Linked DNA regions of Maricaulis maris MCS10. The protein of the gene in region 2 interacts with the protein of the main gene of each other region in a pairwise test. Links are inferred from orthologs where the notes say so. Each region holds a gene or a part of one and is shown on either strand. Other genes may lie near its edges. The genes, in order: MMAR10_RS00430 and MMAR10_RS06860.

The links.
Region 1: the proteins of MMAR10_RS06860 (region 2) and MMAR10_RS00430 interact in binary tests that used the Escherichia coli proteins (3 or more experiments, as listed by UniProt). The link is inferred for Maricaulis maris MCS10 from one-to-one orthologs.

What each region holds. Positions count from the first base shown.
Region 1 is NC_008347.1:77,585-87,774, forward strand. What follows is about bases 2,752-5,453. They hold MMAR10_RS00430 (2Fe-2S iron-sulfur cluster-binding protein), read right to left. Parts: upstream 4,412-5,453; coding sequence 4,091-4,411; downstream 2,752-4,090. Other genes in these bases: MMAR10_RS00425 (sensor histidine kinase), read left to right, coding at 2,752-4,057; tsaE (tRNA (adenosine(37)-N6)-threonylcarbamoyltransferase complex ATPase subunit type 1 TsaE), read left to right, coding at 4,515-4,991; MMAR10_RS00440 (aminoglycoside phosphotransferase family protein), read left to right, coding at 4,981-5,453. Outside these bases: MMAR10_RS00415 (hypothetical protein), read right to left, coding at 1-646; MMAR10_RS15880 (energy transducer TonB), read left to right, coding at 853-1,299; more of MMAR10_RS00425, read left to right, coding at 1,568-2,751; more of MMAR10_RS00440, read left to right, coding at 5,454-6,078; MMAR10_RS00445 (nucleotidyltransferase family protein), read left to right, coding at 6,075-6,788; double-strand break repair protein AddB, read left to right, coding at 6,785-9,835; double-strand break repair helicase AddA, read left to right, coding at 9,832-10,190. UniProt on the Escherichia coli protein: Ferredoxin are iron-sulfur proteins that transfer electrons in a wide variety of metabolic reactions. Although the function of this ferredoxin is unknown it is probable that it has a role as a cellular electron transfer protein.
Region 2 is NC_008347.1:1,436,328-1,446,552, forward strand. What follows is about bases 2,946-5,682. They hold MMAR10_RS06860 (HesB/IscA family protein), read left to right. Parts: upstream 2,946-4,002; coding sequence 4,003-4,362; downstream 4,363-5,682. Other genes in these bases: MMAR10_RS06850 (cysteine desulfurase), read left to right, coding at 2,946-3,568; MMAR10_RS06855 (SUF system Fe-S cluster assembly protein), read left to right, coding at 3,577-3,993; MMAR10_RS06865 (glutathione S-transferase N-terminal domain-containing protein), read left to right, coding at 4,369-4,959; MMAR10_RS06870 (GGDEF domain-containing protein), read right to left, coding at 5,018-5,682. Outside these bases: MMAR10_RS06835 (hypothetical protein), read left to right, coding at 1-496; Fe-S cluster assembly ATPase SufC, read left to right, coding at 534-1,298; Fe-S cluster assembly protein SufD, read left to right, coding at 1,302-2,330; more of MMAR10_RS06850, read left to right, coding at 2,327-2,945; more of MMAR10_RS06870, read right to left, coding at 5,683-6,070; MMAR10_RS06875 (DEAD/DEAH box helicase), read right to left, coding at 6,225-7,721; MMAR10_RS06880 (amidohydrolase family protein), read right to left, coding at 7,835-9,106; MMAR10_RS06885 (amidohydrolase), read right to left, coding at 9,106-10,225. UniProt on the Escherichia coli protein: Is able to transfer iron-sulfur clusters to apo-ferredoxin. Multiple cycles of [2Fe2S] cluster formation and transfer are observed, suggesting that IscA acts catalytically.

The DNA.
Region 1 (10,190 bases), 1.4 Mb from region 2 along the record:
GAATGTAAATCAGGCGCCAGGACCGCCCGAAAAAGGCCAGCAGGGTGATAAGGCCGGCACCGAGGGCGAGGCTCCACTCGGTGAGCTGGTCCATCGGCACGAAGCCGAGCGAGGCCAGGCTGTCGATCAGGCCGGCAGGCAGGGCAGCTTCCATCCGCCATCCACCGAGCGCCGGCAGGAAGGCATTGATTTCAGCAAATACGTCAAAGGCCGGGATCTGGGCCATAAGGCTTGCGTTGACCTCGGTCAGGAAGCCGTGAATGGCCGGCCAAACAGCGGCCAGGGCCAGAAACGCCAGGAACAACACCGACAGCCACCAATTGAAGCTGCGGGTGACACCGGACCGGGCCAGCAGCGTCGTCGCTTCCGGAGCGGCGCGCATCCAGGTGCCGCGACTGTGATTGATGATGGCTGCAGGGCGCGATCGCCGGTTGGGACCGGCCTGTACGCGCAAGACGCTGGCCGTGTCGCCAGGCGCCAGGGCATTCGAGCGGTCCAGCAGCCGGACATCGTGAGTCATGCTGTCGGTATCAATGACGCGACCGGTTGTGTCGTCGGACGCGGAGACCTCACCGGAGACGGTGTAAAAATCAATCCGGCGGGCCCCGAAAGACTGCCCGGCATGCGCGGTTGGCAACAAAGACATGGCTTGACGCACCTCTAACAACGTAATGCCTTGCCGATTGTCCCAAATCGGCAGGCCCCTCACCCATTTCGCCAGAACCCTACAAGTTTGATGCCGGAAATTGAACGGGGTTCACTCATTCTTTACGAATTGTTCAACATCGGCGGCCCTTGCGGGGCGCTGAATGCGGACTTTCTCGGCTCCCGGCGAGCCGCTAGCTTGCGGCCATGCGAACACTTGCTGCCTGTCTCTGCCTTGTTCTGACCGCCTGCGGCGGCATGCCGACCGTCGATCTGCCGGGACTGGCTCCACCGGGGCGTGGGCCGTTCATCCCGCGTGACGAATTGCCGGTTCCGCCCAATGTCGAACGGATGATGGGCCCCGAGGATTGTCGCGGATCGACCCTTGCGGCGGTCTCGGCAGAGCTGCCCGACTATCCCGCTCGCGCCTGGCGGTTCGGGCGACAGGGTTGGGTCGTCGTGCGCTTCCATGTCTATGCAGACGGCAGTGTGCATCGGGCCCGCGTACACCGTGCCGTGCCTGATGGGCCCTTCAACCGGGCAACGGAACGCGCCGTATCGGATTGGCAATTCGCGCCGCTGGATGGTGTCGAGACCCTCGAAAACTGTGTGGTGATGTTCGAATTCCGCGCCGGAGAGGTCCATATCCGCTGACCGACCGGCCACTATCCACAGCTTCATGCAGTTTATCGGCCCGGCGTTGACGCCCCGGCGATGGCAGCCGATCCGACCTGCCAGCACAGCAGCCTCGACCGCCAGTGACCCGGTGAACCGGAATTTTCCCCGCCAATGGCGCCCGGGGTATATAATGTATGAGGAAATTTACCGGTGCGGGCATCGCCCGCGACTCCACAGGCCGGTATCATGGTGATTCGTGAGGGCCGCAGGCAATGGGGGCGGGTCCGCACCCAGGGCAACATTGATGACCGGACAAACATTTCAGTTCGTGACACTTGCTGTCACCATCGGCGCCGTGGCTTTCGCCGTGGCCGTCGGTATCTGGGCCTTCAAGCAGACCGCCGGAGCGCGCGGTGCCCAGGCATTGTGGCGTCGCAAGATGGCCGATCTGGAAGACCGCGTCGCGCGGGCCGACAGTGTGTTCGGCGCCCATCCCGGCCTGGTGCTGGTCTGGGACCAGCCTCCCGTCGATTCAGCCGATACCAGCTGGGGAGCGCCCCGCATCTTTGGCTCGTCGGTGGCCCTGGCCTCATTGCTGCGGTTTGCCGAGGCCAATGAAGGTCCCAATCCGGCAGGGATCCTGATGGAAGGCCTTGCCGACTATGAAGCGCGGTCAGCGGGTGGCGAGGAAACCACCTTGCGTCGGCGCTTCGGTGATCTCAGTGAAAAAGGCCAGCCCTTCTCTCTCACCATCCTGGGTCCGAGCGGGCGCTTTCTGGAAGTCGATGGGCGCGCCGCCGGAACCCAGCTTGTCGTCTGGCTTTCGGATGCCACCATTCGCGGTCTCGAAGAGTCAGGCGCCCGTGGGCGGATCGAGGAAGCGCGCCGCCTGGTGTCCAAGGATCCGCTTGCCTTCCTCGACATGCTTGGCCGCGCGCCGGTTCCAGCCTGGCGCATGAATGCTACTGGCCGGATCGAGTGGGCCAACCAGGCCTATGTCGAGGCCGTCGAGGGCGATGCGGTCGACGCGGTCATCGAAAAGCAGACCCTGCTCGACGCTGCCATGACCGATCTCGCCTCCCGGGCGACAATTGCTGGCGAGCCGGTCGACGAGATGCGCATTGTCGTCATCGACGGATCTCGGCGCGGACTGAAATTCCTGGTCTTCCCGGTCTCGGGCGGGGCGGCCGGTTTCGCGCTCGACGTGACCGATGGCGAGGAAGCCAAGGCGGCCCTGGCCCGCTTCCGTCGCGCCCATGACGACACCCTCAATCACATGGCCGAGGCCGTGGTCGTTTTTGACCGGTCCAAGCGGCTGAATTTCCACAACAAGGCTTTCTCCAACCTGTTCAAACTGGATGATGCCTGGCTGAACGAGCGGCCAGGCCATGGCCAGTTCCTTGATCGCATGCGGGAAAAGCGCCTGTTGCCGGAACAGGCCGATTTCGGTGCCTGGAAGACGGACGAGCTCGCCCGCTACGACGCGCCTCCCAGTGAAGAGACGCCGGACGAGCTGTGGCCATTGCCGGACGGTCGCACCTTGCGCGTCGCCCGTCAGCGTCACCCGCTGGGCGGTTTGATGCTGATCTTCGAGGACAAGACCGATGAGCTGGCTCTTCGGGCTCGCTACAACACGCTGATCAATGTCCAGCGCGCCACCTTGGACAAGCTGCACGAGGCCGTCGCCGTATTTGGTGCCAATGGCCGCCTTCAGCTCAATAACTCCGCCTTCGAGGACTTGTGGGGCTTCGACGCCGAGGAACTCGACGGCCAGCCCGATTTCGACGCGGTGTCAGAGACCTGTGCCGCGCTGTTCACCGACGACCGGGTCTGGACTGACATCAAGGCCCGGGTCACCGATCCCAGCCCGCAGGCCCGCAAACAGGTCACCGGCGAGATGCGTCGCCTGGACGGCCGGGTCCTGACCTATCTGACCCGTCCCCTGCCCGATGGCGCGACCCTGATCTGCTGGGATGACGTCACCGACAGCCGCCGGATCGAGGAAGCCCTGCGTGAGCGGGCCGAGGCGCTGGAAACCTCCGAGCGCATCAAGACCGAATTTGTCGAGCATGTGAGCTATCAATTGCGCACACCGCTGACCACGATTGGCGGCTATGCCGACATGTTGGCGCAAGGCTTTGCCGGCGAACTTTCTGACCGCCAGAAAGAGCCGATGTCGGCGATCCAGTCAGCGGCAGCACACCTGGCCAAGCTGATCGACGACATCCTCGATGTCGCGGCAATTGATGCCGGCCAGCTCGAACTCGAGCTGGGAGACGTGGATCTGGGTGATGTGGCGCGTGAGGCGGCCGACCTGGTCGCGGCAAGGGCGGACCATCATGCCATCAAGCTCGATGTGGACATCGAAGACGGACTCGGCCTGCTTCGCGCGGATCGCAATCGTCTCAAGCAGGTTTCCATGAACCTGCTCTCCAACGCCATCCGCCATGTCGCTACCGGTGGTGCCGTGACCATCGGTGCCCGCCGCAATGGCGAGGACATCACCTTGTGGGTGAAGGATGATGGCGAAGGCATTGCGCCAGAAAAACAAGCCAGCGTGTTTGATCGTTTCGCGCGCGGCGAGCGCGGCGGCGCCGGCCTCGGCCTGTCACTGGTCAAGGAAATCGCCGAGCTGCATGGCGGCTGGGTCGAGCTTCAGTCCGAACCCGAGCGCGGGACGCTGGTGTCCTGCCATCTGCCTCCCGAGCCGCGCAGCAATGCCGTGCCGCCGGAACTTGACCTGGCCAGCCGCCCGGCGACACGTCTAGCCGGAGACCGGGCGCGGGCCGAATAGGCGCCGCCCGGCCTGAAACGCTGACGGACAGGCTCAGCCCTGGTTTTGCGGCATCCGAACGACCAGGCCGTCCAGCTCATCGCTGACCTTGATCTGGCAGGACAGGCGGGAGGTCTCCTGGACCTCCTCGGCAAAATCGAGCATCGAATCTTCCATTGCCTCGCGGGAACCCGTCTTGTCGGCCCAGGCCGGGTCGACATAGACGTGGCAGGTCGCGCAGGCACAGGCTCCGCCGCAATCGGCGTCAATGCCAGGAACCAGATTGCGTACGGCGCCTTCCATAACGGTCAGCCCGGTGGCGACGTCGATGACGTGTTCGGTTCCATTGTGCTCGATATAGGTAATCTTCGGCATGCAAGTCTCCGTTCTTCGCCAAGGAAATGAACAGCGTTCACGAGGGAGTCAAGATTCAGCCTCACCGCTTGCCGTCGGGAGCGGGCTTCGTTAAGCGCAATACATGGGGAATTCGAACACTGTTTCCTTGCCCGATCTGGCGGCAACACGAGCGCTGGCCCTGCGTCTCGCAAACGCGTTGCGTCCCGGTGACACGGTGTTTCTGACTGGCGATCTTGGGGCCGGCAAGACGACATTTGCCCGGACCGTCATTGCGACGCTGTGCGGCGTCGATGACGCCCCCAGCCCGACCTATACCATCATCCAGACCTATGACTGGGGACGCGGCGAGCTGTGGCATGCCGATCTCTACCGGATTGAATCCCCGGACGAGCTGGATGAGCTGGGCCTCGACGACGCCTTCGGCGACGCCACGATGTTGATTGAGTGGCCCGACCGCTTGTTCGGCCTGATCCCGGATGACAGGCTGGAAGTGCAGCTCGAAATGGCCGGGGAAAGCCCGGGCGCGGCAATGGACACACCCAGGCGGGCGAGCTTAACAGGGTTTGGCGAGTGGGAGGCGCGCCTTGATGACATCTGAACGTAAAGCCGCAATGACGGCTTTTCTGAGCGCTGCCGGCTGGGGCGATGCCACGCATCACCCGCTTCCCGGCGATGCATCGACGCGCCGCTATATCCGTCTGGAACGGGATGATCAGCGGGCCATGCTGATGGATGCGCCGGCCGCCGCCGAGGCGCCGATCTGCCCGCCCGATGCCGGTCCACAGGACCGCGCCGCGCTGGGCTATAACGCCGTTGCCCGCCTGGCCGGGTCGAATCTCACAGCCTTTGCAGGCCTGGCCGATGCGCTGTGCGAGCGCGGCTTTTCCGCGCCGACCGTGCTGGCCAGCGACACGCAGTCCGGATTTTTGCTGCTGGAGGATCTCGGCGATGACCTGATCGCCCGGCTTCTGCCCGGTGATCTGCACGAGGGTACGCTCTACGCCAAGGCGGTGGATGTGCTGGCGGCGATCTATCGGTCCAGCTTTCCTGATGCGGTCGAGCGCGATGGCGAGGCCTGGCCTTTGCTGGCCTATGACGCGACCGCGCTGATGGCGGAAGCCGATCTGTTCCTGGACTGGTTCCTGGACAAGCATGCCGGCGCAGCGCCGGACGCCGCGGCGCGCGACCACTGGCGCGAGATCTGGACCCGCGCCTTCGAGCGTCTGGATCATTGTGCGCCCGGCCTGGTCCTGCGCGACTTCCACGCCGAGAACCTGATCTACCTGCCCGAGCGCGAAGGCGAGGGCGAGATTGGTCTGCTCGATTTCCAGGACGCGCTGATCGGTCACCCGGCCTACGACCTTGTTTCGTTGATCGAGGATGCCCGTCGCAATGTCGAGCGCAAGCTCGCCGTCCCGCTCAAGGCCCGCTTTGTCGAAAAAGCGGGGATTGAGGACGTTGCCGGATTTGACTCCGCCTATGCCGTGCTCGGCGCCCAGAGAAACGCCAAAATTCTCGGCATTTTCGTCCGTCTGGCCGTGCGCGATGGCAAGGCACGCTATCTGGACCTGCTGCCACGCGTCGCCCGTCATTTCGTTGCCGACCTCCAGCATCCGGCGCTGATGCCGCTTCACATGTGGATGAAGTCCCACGCGCCGCAGGTTTTCGCGGAAGCCCACAAATGATCGAGATTCGCAACGCTATGGCGCTCGCCGCCGGTCTGGGCACCCGCATGCGGCCGATCACCAATGAGCGTCCCAAGGCGCTGGTCGAGGTGGGCGGCAAATGCCTGCTCGACTGGACCCTGGATCGCTATGGCGCCGGCGGTGTTGAGCGCTGCGTCGTCAATATCCACCATTTCGCCGATCAGATGGAGGCGCATCTTGCGGCGCGGACCGGTCAGCCGGCCATCACCATTTCCGACGAGCGCGGCGAAGTGCTGGAAACCGGTGGCGGCGTGGTGAAAGCCCTGCCCGAGCTGGGGTCCGATCCCTTCTTCATCGCCAATATCGATGCCATCTGGGAAGAGGCCGGCGCCGCTTCGCTCGACAGCCTGCGGGCGGTCTGGGATGGCGCGGCGATGGACGCACTCCTGCTGCTGGCGCCGATGGATGCGACGCTCGGATTTGACGGGCCGGGCGATGCTTTTCTGGAAACGGGCGGTGAAGTCCGCTTCCGTGGCAAGGCAAAATCGGCGCCCTATGCCTATGCCGGTGTCCAGATCCTCAATCCGGCAGCCCTGGCCGGTCGCACTGTCAGCCGCTTCTCGATGATGGAGGTCTGGCGCGAGATCGCGGCCGAGGGGCGTTTGCACGGTGTCACCCTGCCGGCCTTCTGGATGCATGTGGGCGACCCGCGCGCCCTGGCCGAGGCGGAGGCGCGGCTGGCGCGGTGAGCGGACGTCTTTTCGATACGTCGGGCCCGTGCCTCTACACCATTCCGCCACAAGCGGACTTTCTGCGCGTCCTGGCAACGACATTGCGCGAGGAATTCGACGCGGCGGGTGATCCGGATGCCCTGACCCGTCTTTTGATCCTGACCCCGACCCGCCGCGCTGCCAAAGCCTTGGGCGATGTCTTCGCCGAGCTCGCCGGCAATGGTGTCGCGCTACTCCCCCTGATCCGGCCCATCGGTGATGTCGATGTCGATGACCCGCCCTTCGAACCAGGAGAGCTGGCCGGGCTGGCGGCGCCGGCAATCTCGATCGAACGTCGACGCTATGAGCTCGCCCGCCTGATCCTCGCCAAGGAAGCCGCGCTCGGTCGCCCGCTCGGTGTCGGCGGGGCGCTGGCCCTGTCGGACTCGCTGGCCGCCCTGCTCGACGATCTCGCGACCGAGGATGTCAGCGACCTGTCCGACCTGCAGGACGCCGTCACGACCTATCTGCCGGCGGATCGGCGTGAGGCCGTCGAGTTCATCGACATCGTCCAGCGCGTCTGGCCGGCCCGCCTGGCCGAGCTGGGCCTGACCGATGCGGCAGCACGGCGATCCCTGATCCTGCACGAGCTTGTCGCCCGTTGGACGAAGCAGCCTCCGGACCATCCGGTTCTCGCGGTCGGCTCCACCGGCTCGATCCCCGCCGCTCGCAAACTGATGAAAGTCATCGCCAACCTGCCGCAAGGTGCCGTGGTCCTGCCGGGCTTTGACTGGGACGCCGACGCATCGGCCTGGGACTCGATCAAGGATGACCACCCGCAATGGGCGATGAAGACACTGGTCGACGAGCTCGGTGTGGATCGCTTGCAAATGCCATCCTGGCCGGGCGCAGCGGAGGACAGTCTCGCCGAACGCCGCCGCCGCCTGATCGCCGAAGCGCTGCGGCCCGCCGATACGACTGATGAATGGCTCAAGCGGATCGGTGAATTGCAGGGCCGCTTCGGCGACAGTTTTTTCAATGACGGCATGACCGGGCTCAGCCTGGTCGAAACGGCGGACGAGATCAGCGAGGCCCGGGCCTGTGCCCTGATGCTTCGCGAAGTGCTGGAAACGCCGGACAGGACGGCCATCCTGGTGACGCCCGACCGCATGCTGGCGCGGCGTGTCTCCGCCGAGATGACGCGGTTTGGCGTCCGGCTGGATGATTCCGGCGGCGCGGCGCTGGCAGAGACAATGGCGGGCGCCTTTTTGACCCGCCTGCTGGATGTGGCGCTGGATTGCGGTCGTGTCGTCGCCCTGACAGCGCTGTGGGGCTCGCCCCTGTTCAGGGCCGGGCACAGGCGAGGACAGACCCATACGGTGCTCGCGAAGTTCGAGGCTGAAGCCCTACGTGGCGCCCGCCCCGGTCGCGACCTGGCTGCTGTGCGGGCTCGGCTTGATGGCCAGTATGTCAGACTGTTCGACGAGGATCGGGCGACCATCAACGCCATTCTCGATCAGCTCGATACTTCACTGGCCGGATTGCTGACACCGGGCAAGCGATCCGCCAGCGCGTGGGCGCGCGCCCATGCCGAAGCGGCCGAGGCTCTGGCGTCTGACGATAGCGGGTCGGGCGCGCAGGCGGTCTGGGTCGGTGAAGGCGGCGAAGCGGCGGCCGGCCTGCTGCGTTCCTTGCTGGAGGAAAGCGAAAGCCTGCCCGATATGAGCCTGCCCGAATATGCGGCGGCCTTTGGCGAGATGTGCCGGTCGCGCCGCGTCGCGCCGCGCCTGGGTGTGCATCCGCGCCTGCAGGTGCTTGGCCCGCTCGAGGCGCGCCTGATCACCGCCGACCGGGTCATCCTGGCTGGTCTCAATGAAGGCGTCTGGCCGCCCGGTCCCGGCGCCGATCCATGGCTGTCCCCGGGCATGCGGCGCACGGTGGGCCTGGGCGCGCCGGAGCGGCGCTATGGCCTGGCGGCCCATGACTTCGCGCAGCTGGCAGCCGCACCGGATGTGATCATGACGAGGTCGGGCAAGTCGGAAGGTTCGCCCACGGTCGCCTCGCGCTGGTTGTGGCGGCTGAAGACTCTGGCCCGTGGTGCACTGGGAGCGGCGGCGGAGGCAGCGTTCGCGCCCGAGACGGACTATGCGGCCCTGTCACGCCGTCTTGACGATCCCGGCGCGCCACCACGCGCCGCGCCACGCCCCCAGCCGGCACCGCCGGTCCCGGTGCGGCCGCGGCAGATGTCGATCACTGAAATCCGGACCTGGGTCCGCGATCCCTATTCGATCTATGCCCGCCATGTGTTGGGGCTGCGCCGCCTTGATCCCGCCGACATGCCGCCTGATGCCCGCGAACGTGGTTCGGCACTGCACGACGCCCTGGAGGCGGTGGTTCCGGCCTGGAGCGATGGCATTCCCGAAGATGCCGTCAAACAGCTGGTCGCCCATGCCGAGCTCAAGCTGGCCGAGGCCGGGTTCGGGCCGGAAGAGATGGTGCTGGAGCGGGCCCGTTTCGAGCGGGCGGCGTCCTGGCTTGTCGGTTGGGAGGCCGAGCGTCGGGCCCGTGGCATCCATCTCGACAAGGTCGAAATCTTTGGGTCCATGCCCTTTGAGGGACCGGCGGGACCGTGGACGCTGACCGGCCGGTCGGACCGGTTTGACCGCCATCCGGACGGCCGCCTCGATATCATCGATTACAAGACCGGCGGCTCGGCCAGCGCCAAGTCGATCAAGGCCGGCTTTGATCCGCAATTGCCGCTGACGGCGGCGATGGCCGCGGCGGGCGCGTTCGAGGCGCTGGAGGCGGGCGAGGCGGCCGGGCTCTACTACATCTCGCTGCCGGGCAATGCCGGCGGCGGCAAGGAGGTCCGCATCGACGGTGGCCGCAATCCGGATGTCGCCAGCTATGTCGAGGGCGCGTTGACCGACCTGACCGGCTGGATTGCCCGTTTCGATGACGAAACGACGCCCTATGAGAGCCAGATCCGCGCTCAGTACACCAATGATTACGGAGATTTCGACCATCTCGCCCGGCGCGGCGAATGGGGCTCGGCCGCAGAGGGTTCATCGGAGGGCGATACATGAGCGAGGCCCGTTTCGATCCGGATATCCTCAAATCGGCCAGCGCTGACCAGCAGCGTGCCGCCCGTCCCGAGGCCAGTGTCTTCGTCGAGGCCAATGCCGGTTCCGGCAAGACGCGGGTGTTGGTCGACCGGGTGATCAACCTGCTGCTGGCTGGCCACAAGCCGGAAACCATCCTGTGCGTGACCTATACCAAGGCCGCCGCCGCCGAGATGAAGGAGCGCCTGTTCAAACGTCTCGGTGACTGGTCAGTGACGCCGGACGAGGTCCTGGCTGTCGAGCTCAAGGCGCTGCTCGATCGTGATCTGAAGCCGGGTGACGCCAACCGGGCCAGAAAACTGTTCGCCCAGGCGCTGGA
Region 2 (10,225 bases):
CGTCGTGCGCGTGTCTGAAGGTGGAACTGATGAGTGGGGCGATCCGATCGAGCGCGCGGATCTCAGTTTCCACCGGGCCGATGGCTTTACCCAGTCTTTCGACGGTACGCTCGGATCGAGCTTCATGCAGCCGACTGCAGAAGACGTTGATGGCGATGGCGATCTGGACCTCCTGCTGCCGCAGGCGACCGGCAATGTGAACACGACCTCCCAGGTCTGGCTGCAAGGCGAAACGGGCTTTGTCGCGGCCGGGAGCATCAACGGGATCGGTATTGAACCAGTAGGCGGCGGCCTTATGTCCGTAGCGGCACGGTCCAGCGCGGCCGAGTGGGAGACGACCTACTACATCGCACGCGACAACCGATTGATTGGCCTTTTCAGCGTCTCCACCGACTTCTCCGACGGAAGTTGTGCGGTCAATGACTGGGATGGCGGACTGGCCGAGGCCGGGATGACACTCGACGACGCCACAGCGCGCTTTTGCGACGCCGACTGAACACACCTGACACGCCGACAAGAAGAACGAGACGAAGATGCTGAAGATCAACGACCTCAAATGCAAAGTCGAAACCCAGGACGGCGAAGAGAAGGCGATCCTGAAAGGGTTGTCGCTCGAAGTGCCGGCTGGCGAGGTCCACGCGATCATGGGGCCGAACGGGTCTGGCAAGTCGACCCTGTCCTATGTCCTGACGGGCCGCGACGGCTATGAGGTCACCGGCGGTGAGATGCGCTTTGCCGACGAAGACCTTGCAGAGCTGGCCCCGGAAGAACGTGCCGCCCTGGGCCTTTACCTGTCCTTCCAGTATCCGGTCGAGATCCCGGGCGTGCCGACCATCACCTTCCTCAAGGAAGCCCTCAATGCCCAGCGCGCCACGCGCGGCGAGGAAGAGGTCACGGCGCCGGAATTCATGAAGCTGATCCGCGCGAAGGCGAAACAGCTCAATGTGTCGATGGACATGCTCAAGCGGGCGGTGAATGTCGGCTTTTCCGGTGGTGAGAAGAAGCGGATGGAAATCCTCCAGGCGCTGGTGCTGGAACCCAAATTCCTGATCCTCGACGAGACCGATAGTGGCCTCGATATTGATGCCCTCAAGATTGTGTCCGACGGCGTCAACGCCCTGCGCTCGCCTGAGCGCGGCATGTTGGTGATCACGCATTATCAGCGCCTGCTCGACCACATCACGCCGGACGTGGTCCACGTCATGGCCAATGGCCGCATCGTCAAATCCGGTGGGCCGGAACTGGCCCGCGAGCTGGAAGCCGAAGGCTATGACAAATATCTCGGCGAGGCGGCCTGACGCATGACCGCAACGCTGACCCATACACCGGCCGAACAGGCCCTGATCGACGTACTCGACGGCGCGACCGGCTGGAGCGCACAATTGCGCGAAGCGACGCGCAAGGACGGCCTGCCAACCCGTCGCCACGAATTGTGGAAATGGTCCGACCTGCGCCGCGCTGCCAATGACGTGACGACAGCAGGAATGCTCGAGGTAACGGGAGCCGATGCCCTGGCGACCATCGCGGAGGGTGATCGCATCGAGTTGTCTGTCACGGCCTCGGGCGGCGCCTGTGCGGGTGAGGCCGAACTGGTCGTGCCTGCAGGCGTCAGGCTTACCCTGATCGAGCGCCTGGCCGGTGAGGCCGGGGCGCTGGGCAATTGGCATATGAGCATCCGGATCGAGGCCGGCGCATGGCTCGACCGCATCGTTGTCGCTGATCATCATCAGGCTGCGGTTTTTGTCGGGTCGGCGGAGATCACGCTGGCAGAGGGCGCTCACCTGAACCAGACCATGATCGATACCGGGGCGAAGCTGTCGCGCAACGAGACCCATATCTATCATCCGGGGCAGGGCGCGACCGTCGATCTGGGTGGTGCCTATGTCCTCGCGGCGGGGCGTCACGCTGACACTACGACTGTTGTCCATCACGCCGGCCCTGGCTGTCAGACAAAGCAGCTCGTCAAGGGTGCAGTCGCGTCTGGCGGCCATGGCGTCTTCCAGGGCAAATTCATCGTCGACCGGATCGCCCAGCAAACCGATGCGCGGATGACGCACCGGGCCCTCATGCTCGGCGAGAAGGCCGAGATCGATGCCAAGCCCGAGCTGGAGATCTATGCCGACGATGTCCAGTGCGCGCACGGTAACGCCCTCGGCACGCTGGACGAAACGGCGCTCTTCTATATGCGCCAGCGCGGTCTACCTGAAGTCAAGGCGCGGGCCCTGCTGATTGAAAGCTATCTTGCCGAACCACTGGACATGATCAGCGATGAAGCCTTGCGCGAGGAACTCAAGTCGATCCTGCGTCAACGACTGGGAGCGCTGTCATGACCGCGCAGTCCGCCATCAAGGCGCCGCTGAACATTGATGCTATCCGCGCGGAGTTCCCGATCCTGCAGCGGGAAATCAACGGCTATCCCCTTCGCTATCTCGACAATGCGGCCTCGGCACAAAAGCCGGAATTCGTGATCGAGAGCATTGCGGGCGTCTACCGGGCCTCCTACGCGAATGTGCATCGCGGACTCCATACGCTGGCCAATGAGACCACCGAGGAGTTCGAGAAATCCCGCGAGGATGTGCGCCGTTTTTTGAACGCGCCGCGCAGCGAGGAGATCGTCTTTACGCGCGGCTCGACCGAAGCGATCAATCTGGTTGCCCACTCTTTCGGCCAATTACTGCAGCAAGGTGACGAGATCATCATCTCGCAGATGGAGCACCATTCGAACATTGTGCCCTGGCGCTTACTCGCTGATTCAAAAGGGTTGAACTTGCGATGGGCACCGGTCACCGATAGTGGTGAACTGGATTATCCACAATTGGCAGACATGGTTAATGAGCGGACGCGACTGATCGCCATCTCGCACATGTCGAATGTCACCGGCACGATCAACGACGCGGCACGGATCGTCGAGATCGCGCGATCCCGCAGCGTGCCGGTCTTGCTCGATGGCTCGCAATCAGCGGTCCATCTGCCCGTCGATGTTCAGGCACTGGATTGCGACTTTTTCGTCTTCACCGGTCACAAGCTCTACGGCCCGTCCGGTATCGGCGCCCTCTATGCCAAGGGTGACTGGCTCGACCGGCTACCCCCCTATATGGGCGGCGGCGAGATGATTGCAGACGTGTATGAGGACCGGGTCACCTTTGCCGATGTGCCGCACAAATTTGAAGCCGGAACGCCGGCCATTGCCGACGCGATCGGTCTGGGCGCCGCCATCCGCTGGCTCGAGCGTCATGACCGCATGGCGGTGCTGGAACATGAGCGCGCCCTGATGGATCGGGCGATGGCCGGTCTGGCAGAAATTGACGGTCTGCGCGTTGTGGGAACCGCCCAGGACAAGGGCGCGATCATCTCCTTCACCCTCGATGGCGCGCACCCGCACGACGTGGCGCAGATCCTCGACAAGTACGGGGTTGCCGTGCGGGCCGGGCATCATTGTGCCCAACCCCTGATGCGCCGCATGGGTGTCAGCTCGACCGCGCGCGCCAGTTTCGCCATCTACAACACAATTGAAGAGGCCGATGCGTTTGTCGACGCATTGAAAAAGGCCCGCGACTTCCTCATCTAGGTAGGACCATGACCGAACAATCCACCCGTGACGTGATCGATCTGTCGACGCCCGCCGATGCGCCGGCCACCGCTCCTGCCAGGCCGGCGGACGGAACTGGCGCGATTCCGGCTGACGAGCTGGCCCGGATCACCGACGCCGTCGTCGAGGCATTGAAGTCTGTCTATGACCCGGAAATCCCGGTTGATATCTATGAGCTGGGTTTGATCTACAAGGTCGATCTGGAAGACGACCGGACCCTCAAGGTCCAGATGTCCCTGACCGCGCCGGGTTGCCCGGTTGCGGGTGAAATGCCGGGATGGGTCCAGGAAGCGGTCGAGAAGGTGGACGGGGTGGAGAAGGCTCTGGTCGACCTGACCTTCGAACCGCCCTGGACGCCGGACCGGATGTCGGATGAAGCGCGTCTTGCGCTCAACATGTTCTAGGAGACCGAAGTGGCTGTTCGTGAGCGACCCAAGGCTGTGAGCCTGACCGAAGCCGCCGCTGAGCGGGTCAAGGCATTGATGGCCCAGCGCGGCGCCGGTTTCTTGCGCGTCGGCGTGAAGAATGGCGGCTGCGCCGGCATGGAATACGAGATGGCCTATGTGGATGCGCCCGGACCGCTTGATGAGCGTGTCGAGGACCACGGTGTGGAGATCGTCCTGGAGTCCAAGGCCCTCCTGTTCCTGCTTGGAACCCAGATCGATTATGAGATTTCGCCTCTTCATGCGAAATTCGTGTTCAACAACCCCAACCAGACCGATGCGTGTGGGTGCGGGGAGAGCGTGACGATTGTGCCTGTCAAGGAAGTCTGACCAGCCATGAAGCTCATTATATCTGCCACCTCTCCCTATTCCCGCAAATGCCGCGTCATGGTGCACGAGCTGGGTCTTGCGGACCGGGTTGAGGAGATTGAATCACACCCGTTTGATGACGATCCGGCGCTGCTTCAGGCCAATCCGCTTGGCCGTGTGCCCTGTCTCGTGCTCGATGACGGTCAGGCCTTTACTGAGAGTGCGCTGATTGCTGATTACTTGTGTGAACAGGCGGAAGTGGCTTGGCCACGGGACTGGAATGACAAACGTCTTGAGGCTCTGGGCAATGGGTTGCTTGATCTGACCGTGGCCCGACGGGTGGAAATGGTAAGGGATGAGGGCATCCAGTCCGCTTATTGGATCGGACGCCGCGAACGCGGGATCATGCGTGCAGTCGATGAATTGGAAGCGGGGATGGGCGCACTCGGTACTGTTCTCGCCCAGGGCCCTCTGACGATGGCTGTCGCTCTGTCCTATATGGATTTCCGCTATCCGGAGAGCCAATGGCGATCTGGCCGGCCGCGCCTGACGGCGATGCTCGAGGCCTGGGAGGCGAGGCCCAGTTTTGCCAATACCGGACCGCCAGCTCCCGGTTGATATGAAAAAAGCCGCCCGATGGGGCGGCTTTTTTATTTGATGATGGCAGTCAATGGAGTCAGGCCGCGCTGCGAGACGGGGCGCGGCTGTTGTCGACCGTGGTCCGGTTGCGCCCTTCGGTCTTGGATCGGTAAAGATTGGTGTCCGAGCGTTCAATCAGTTCCTCGATCGATTCGCCTTCGTGATAGGTCGCGATCCCGAGAGAAACGGTGATATTGCCCAAGTCTTCATTGGTCGATTTGCGAAGAAGTTTTTTCGACTCAACGGTCTTGCGAATTTTTTCGGCAACCTGTTCGGCGACATTCGGTGCGGTGTTCGGCATCACGATTCCAAACTCCTCACCACCATATCGGGCGACAAGGTGATTTTCGCCAGCATGTCGGGTCAGGCAGCCGGCTACAAAGCGAATAATCTGGTCGCCGGTCTGATGGCCCCAGGTGTCGTTGAAGCGCTTGAAGAAATCGATATCGCAAAGAATCAGGCTGAGCGGCTGTTTCTTGGTATCCGCGTCGCGGCGGGCGCGGCGCAGGGATTCGTCAAAACGCTTGCGATTGGCAATGCCGGTGAGGGCATCCGTCATCGCTTCTTCACGGACTTTTTCCAGATTGGTCCGAAGCTGGGTGACTTCGTTCGAGGTCGCCTGCAAGCGGTCCTCGAGGGCCTGGCTGCGACGCTGCATGCGGGCGGTCGCTGAGACAAGGCTCTCGACAAGTTTTTTCATGCCCGGTGCGTCCGGAGTTGCGGTCAGCTCGTGGCTCGCACCTTCCAGAGCTTTCCCATAGGCAGCGGTGTCGCGCTCGGCCGCTTCAAGTGTTTCCTGAACAGCGCCAAGTTCGCGGCACATGACGCCGCCGCTTTCCAGAATAGCATCCTGGATGGCTTTCCACTGGAAGTACTGTTCGAACAATTCGTTGTTGACGGTTTCCGAGAAATCGCCGCCCGATTCGATGTGGTTCTTGAGTGTTTCACAAAGCTCTGGATTGGTGTCGCTGGCGAAGCAGACCCACACGGAATAGTTTTCCGGGGTCGGCGCTACGCCGAATTGATCCATGAGATCCAGCGCCTTGAGCGCGAACTCACGTCCTTCTTTGCCAAGCAGTCGACCGTTCACCAGAAAGTCCTTTCCTGCGGAGGCGAATAACTTCGCCCTGCGGTTAACGAGGAAGCTAACCGGCAAACGGAAAGAAGAGGTAAAAATTGGTCATAGCGTATGAGTTGGAGTCACCCACTGACCAATACCCTGTCGCAAGGGGACGGGGGTGAGCTTACCGATCTGCGTTCATAAAACTGGGGACATGGTCGCCAAAACCGATGGTCGAACGTTCTTTGTCCTGACCTCGGTCGCGCTTCGACCCGGACCGGCGGTTTGATTGCCGCTTGCTGGGAGATGTGTTTTCACGAGCCGTTTCAGTGTCCTGAGCCTGCTTGACCGGGGCGGTGTCCACGATTGCGGCGTCCGCAGTTTCTGGCTCAGCGGCCGGAGAAGGGGTTTTCGGCGGGGCTTCGGCCTCAGCGGATTTGCGAGAAACGCGTGGCTTTCTTGTGCGTGTCCGTGTCGACGCTGTTTTTGGCGCAGCCGCTTCTGACTTGGCGTCGGGTGACGACGCTTTGGACGCCGGCGCGTCGCCATTGCCGTCCAGAACCAGCTCCGGAATCTCTTCCTTGATGAGCTTCAGCACCGCGGCGAGTGATTTTTCATCGCCCGGCGCAAAAATCGTGACCGATTCACCGGATTTGCCGGCGCGCCCGGTGCGGCCAATCCGGTGCACATAATCATCGGCATGGTGGGGCATGTCGTAGTTGAAGACGTGGCTGACATCGGGAATGTCGAGACCGCGTGCGGCCACATCGCTGGCCACCAGGAAGCGGAGTGTGCCGGCCTTGAAGTCGGCGAGCGTTGCTGTGCGGGCCGATTGATCGAGATCGCCATGGATGGGCGCAGCTGAAAAACCGTGGCGCTGGAGCGAGCGGGCCACAACGTCGACATCGCGTTTGCGATTGGAGAAGATGATACCGTTTTTCACGCCTTCGCGTGACATCGCCTGACGCAGGGCGAGGCGTTTGGCCTTCGCCGAATTGTCTGTCAGGCGGATCATCAGCTGTGTGATATTGGCGCCGGTCTGGGCCGGGCGGGAGACTTCGACACGCTCGGGATCGCGCAGGAAACGGTCGACCAGGCTCTGGATTTCCTTCGGCATCGTGGCCGAGAAGAACAGGGTCTGGCGTCGCGGAGCCGGCGGCACCAGCGAGAAGATTTTCTCGAGATCCGGGATGAAGCCCATGTCCAGCATGCGGTCGGCCTCATCGACCACCAGCATCTGAACGCCGGTCATCAGGAGTTTGCCACGGCCGAAATGATCGAGCAGGCGACCGGGGGTCGCGATCAGGACGTCGGCGCCCTTATTGAGGATTTCTTCCTGCGGTCCAAAGGCCACGCCGCCGATCAGCAGGGCCATCGAGAGTTTCTGGCCCTTGGAATAGGTTTCGAAATTCTCGGCACACTGGGCCGCCAGTTCGCGCGTCGGTGCAATGATCAGGGAGCGAGGCATGCGGGCCTTCGCCCGGCCACGCGACAGGCGCTCGATCAGTGGCAGCGTGAAGGAGGCCGTCTTGCCGGTACCGGTTTGGGCAATGCCAAGCACGTCGCGCCCGGCAAGCGCCGCAGGAATGGCGCCGGCCTGGATCGGGGTCGGTTCGCTATAGCCAGCCTCTTGGATGGCTTCGAGTAGTTTTGGGCTCAGACCCAGTTCTGCGAACGTCATGGCATCCTTTGGCTTGACCTGAAATCAGGACGGCCGCGCCGTAGTGGCGCGGCCGCTTGGTGAGCGCAAAATACGGTGGCCCCGCTGCAAGTCAACGCAACAAGGCTGAACCGCTAACGCCGATAGGCGAATGGCGTCTCGTCCGTGATATTGATGTAACGGTCACGCAGGCGCGACTGACGCGAGTCCATGGCCGTCAACTCACCGTCGATGAGCACCGCTACCGGAGAACTCATCACCTCCAGCGGATCACCGTCCCAGACAACGACATCGCCGGCATAGCCTGTGGCCAAGGCCCCATAAAGTTCACCGACGCCGTAAATCTCGGCCGGTGTCAAGGTTATGGATCGGAATGCCTGATCCCACGCAACCCCGTTGGCGACGGCATTGCCGGCGTGCTGGGTAATCAGACGGGCATTGTAGTAGCCGTCAGAAGTCTGCGTTGTGTAGGCAAGCGTGACTCCCGCCGCATGAAGGCGCTGGGCTCCATCCAGCGTGGCGGCGATCTCGTCAAAAGAGGCCGGCAGGTTGCGCAGTGGGTCCAGCAGGACCGGAATGCCTGACGCTGCCAGCTCGTCCGCGACCAGCCAGGCTTCGGCGCCGCCCGTAATGATGATCTGGACTGGCGCATTTTCCGCTTTGAACCGGATCGCCCGACGCAGGTCGGCCGCGCGGTCGATGTTCAGGACCAGCGGCACTCGTCCGCGGACGACCGGCAGCAAGGCCTGTGCGTCAAAGCGGTTAAGCGCGTCGCCTTCATGATCGGCCGAGAATCGACCCGGATAGCCGCGGGCATCGTTGAATGCCGCTTCCAGATAGGCCCAGGCTGCCGGCCTGGATCCACCCGCGGTAGACGCGCCGGACTGGCTCAGATCGGCGAAGACAAAACTGCCGCTCTCGAACAGCGAGTCGGCGTCTCCGCCAGTTTCCACCAGAGCCCCCTGGCCGGCGAAGATATTGTGGCCGGTTGACGGATAGATGGCGGCCCGGGTCACGCCGCGCATACGGGTGGCGGCAATGTGCGTACCGGCCGGGTTGAAGCCATCGCTGACATCAAGGGCAACCGAGTAGGGCGAGTCGTCGGCGCCGGAATCGGTCGTCGACCCTTCCAGGGCAACCTCGATGAGGCCGATCTGGGTGACCGGGGCGAACAGGCCCGGCGTGATCCAGCCGCCATCAGCGTCGATGATCTCGGTGCCGTCAGGAATGCTCACATCGGTTCCGACGGCGACGATATTTCCGTCGCGTACGAGGACGGTGCCACTGGCGAGGACGCCCTGCTCAGTATTGGTCACCACGCGGCCATTGGTCACGGCGTAGGATTGCGCGAGGCTGGGAGTTGCACTGGCGAGGACCAGGGCGAGCGTTGGAAGGATGGTTTTCATCATTGATCTCCTTCACCCGGCTGGCCGAGCATGAAGTCTCGGACCGGTTGCTGGCTCTCGTCGCGGCGATCAAAGCTCAAGGCTCCGTCGATCCAGACAAGATCCGCGCGTGTGTATGTTGAATAGGGATTGCCCGACCAAAGCACGACATCGGCGCGCAATCCGGCCTGCAGGCTGCCTGTCTGGTCAGCGATTCCAAGCGCTTCAGCGGGATTGGAAGAGACCCAGCGCCAGGCTTCACCGTCGGAAATGTCCAGCCCGGCCCGGCGACCATCGCCCAGGGCCTTGGCCACTTCCTGATTGAGGCGCTGGATGCCCATGTCGCTATCGGAATGGATCATGGCGCAGGCCCCGTTGGCGTGCGTCATGGCCAGGTTTTCACGGATAGCGTCATAGGCCTCCATCTTGAACCCGCCCCAGTCGGCCCAGACGGCGGCACAGGTGCCGCTTTCGGCGAGCAGGTCGGGGATCTTGTAGGCTTCGACAGCGTGATGGAAAGTCGTCACCTGATAGCCAAACTCCTGCGACAGATCGATGATCTGGGCCATCTGGTCGGCCCGGTAACAATGCATCTGGATCAGGATCTCGCCGTCGAGGACGCCCATCAGGGTTTCCAGCTCGAGGTCGCGGGTCGGCGCCGAGGCATCTTCGCCGGCTTCTGCAGCGTCCCAGTACTCCTGCCAGCTGTCGCGATACTCAGAGGCCTCGATCCAGGCCGTGCGATAACCGGCCATATTGCCCATGTCGGTGGCCGGCGAGCGCCCGCGATTGCCGTAGACCCGCGACGGGTTTTCGCCGCAAGCCATTTTGAGCGTGTAGGGCGCGTCGGGAAATTTCATTTCCTGGACTGTCCGGGCTGACACATTGCGCAATGTCACGCCACGGCCACCGAACAAGTTGGCGGAACCAGGCAGCACGTGCAGCGTGGTGACGCCGCCGGCGAGGGCCGCTTCGAAGCCGGGGTCCTGTGGCCAGACACTGTGCTCGACCCAGACTTCCGATGTCACCGGCTGGGTCGCTTCATTGCCATCGCTGTGGGCGCTGACGCTCGGCGACGGGTAAGCACCAAGATGGGAGTGGATGTCGACCACGCCAGGCGTCGCATAACGCCCCGTCGCG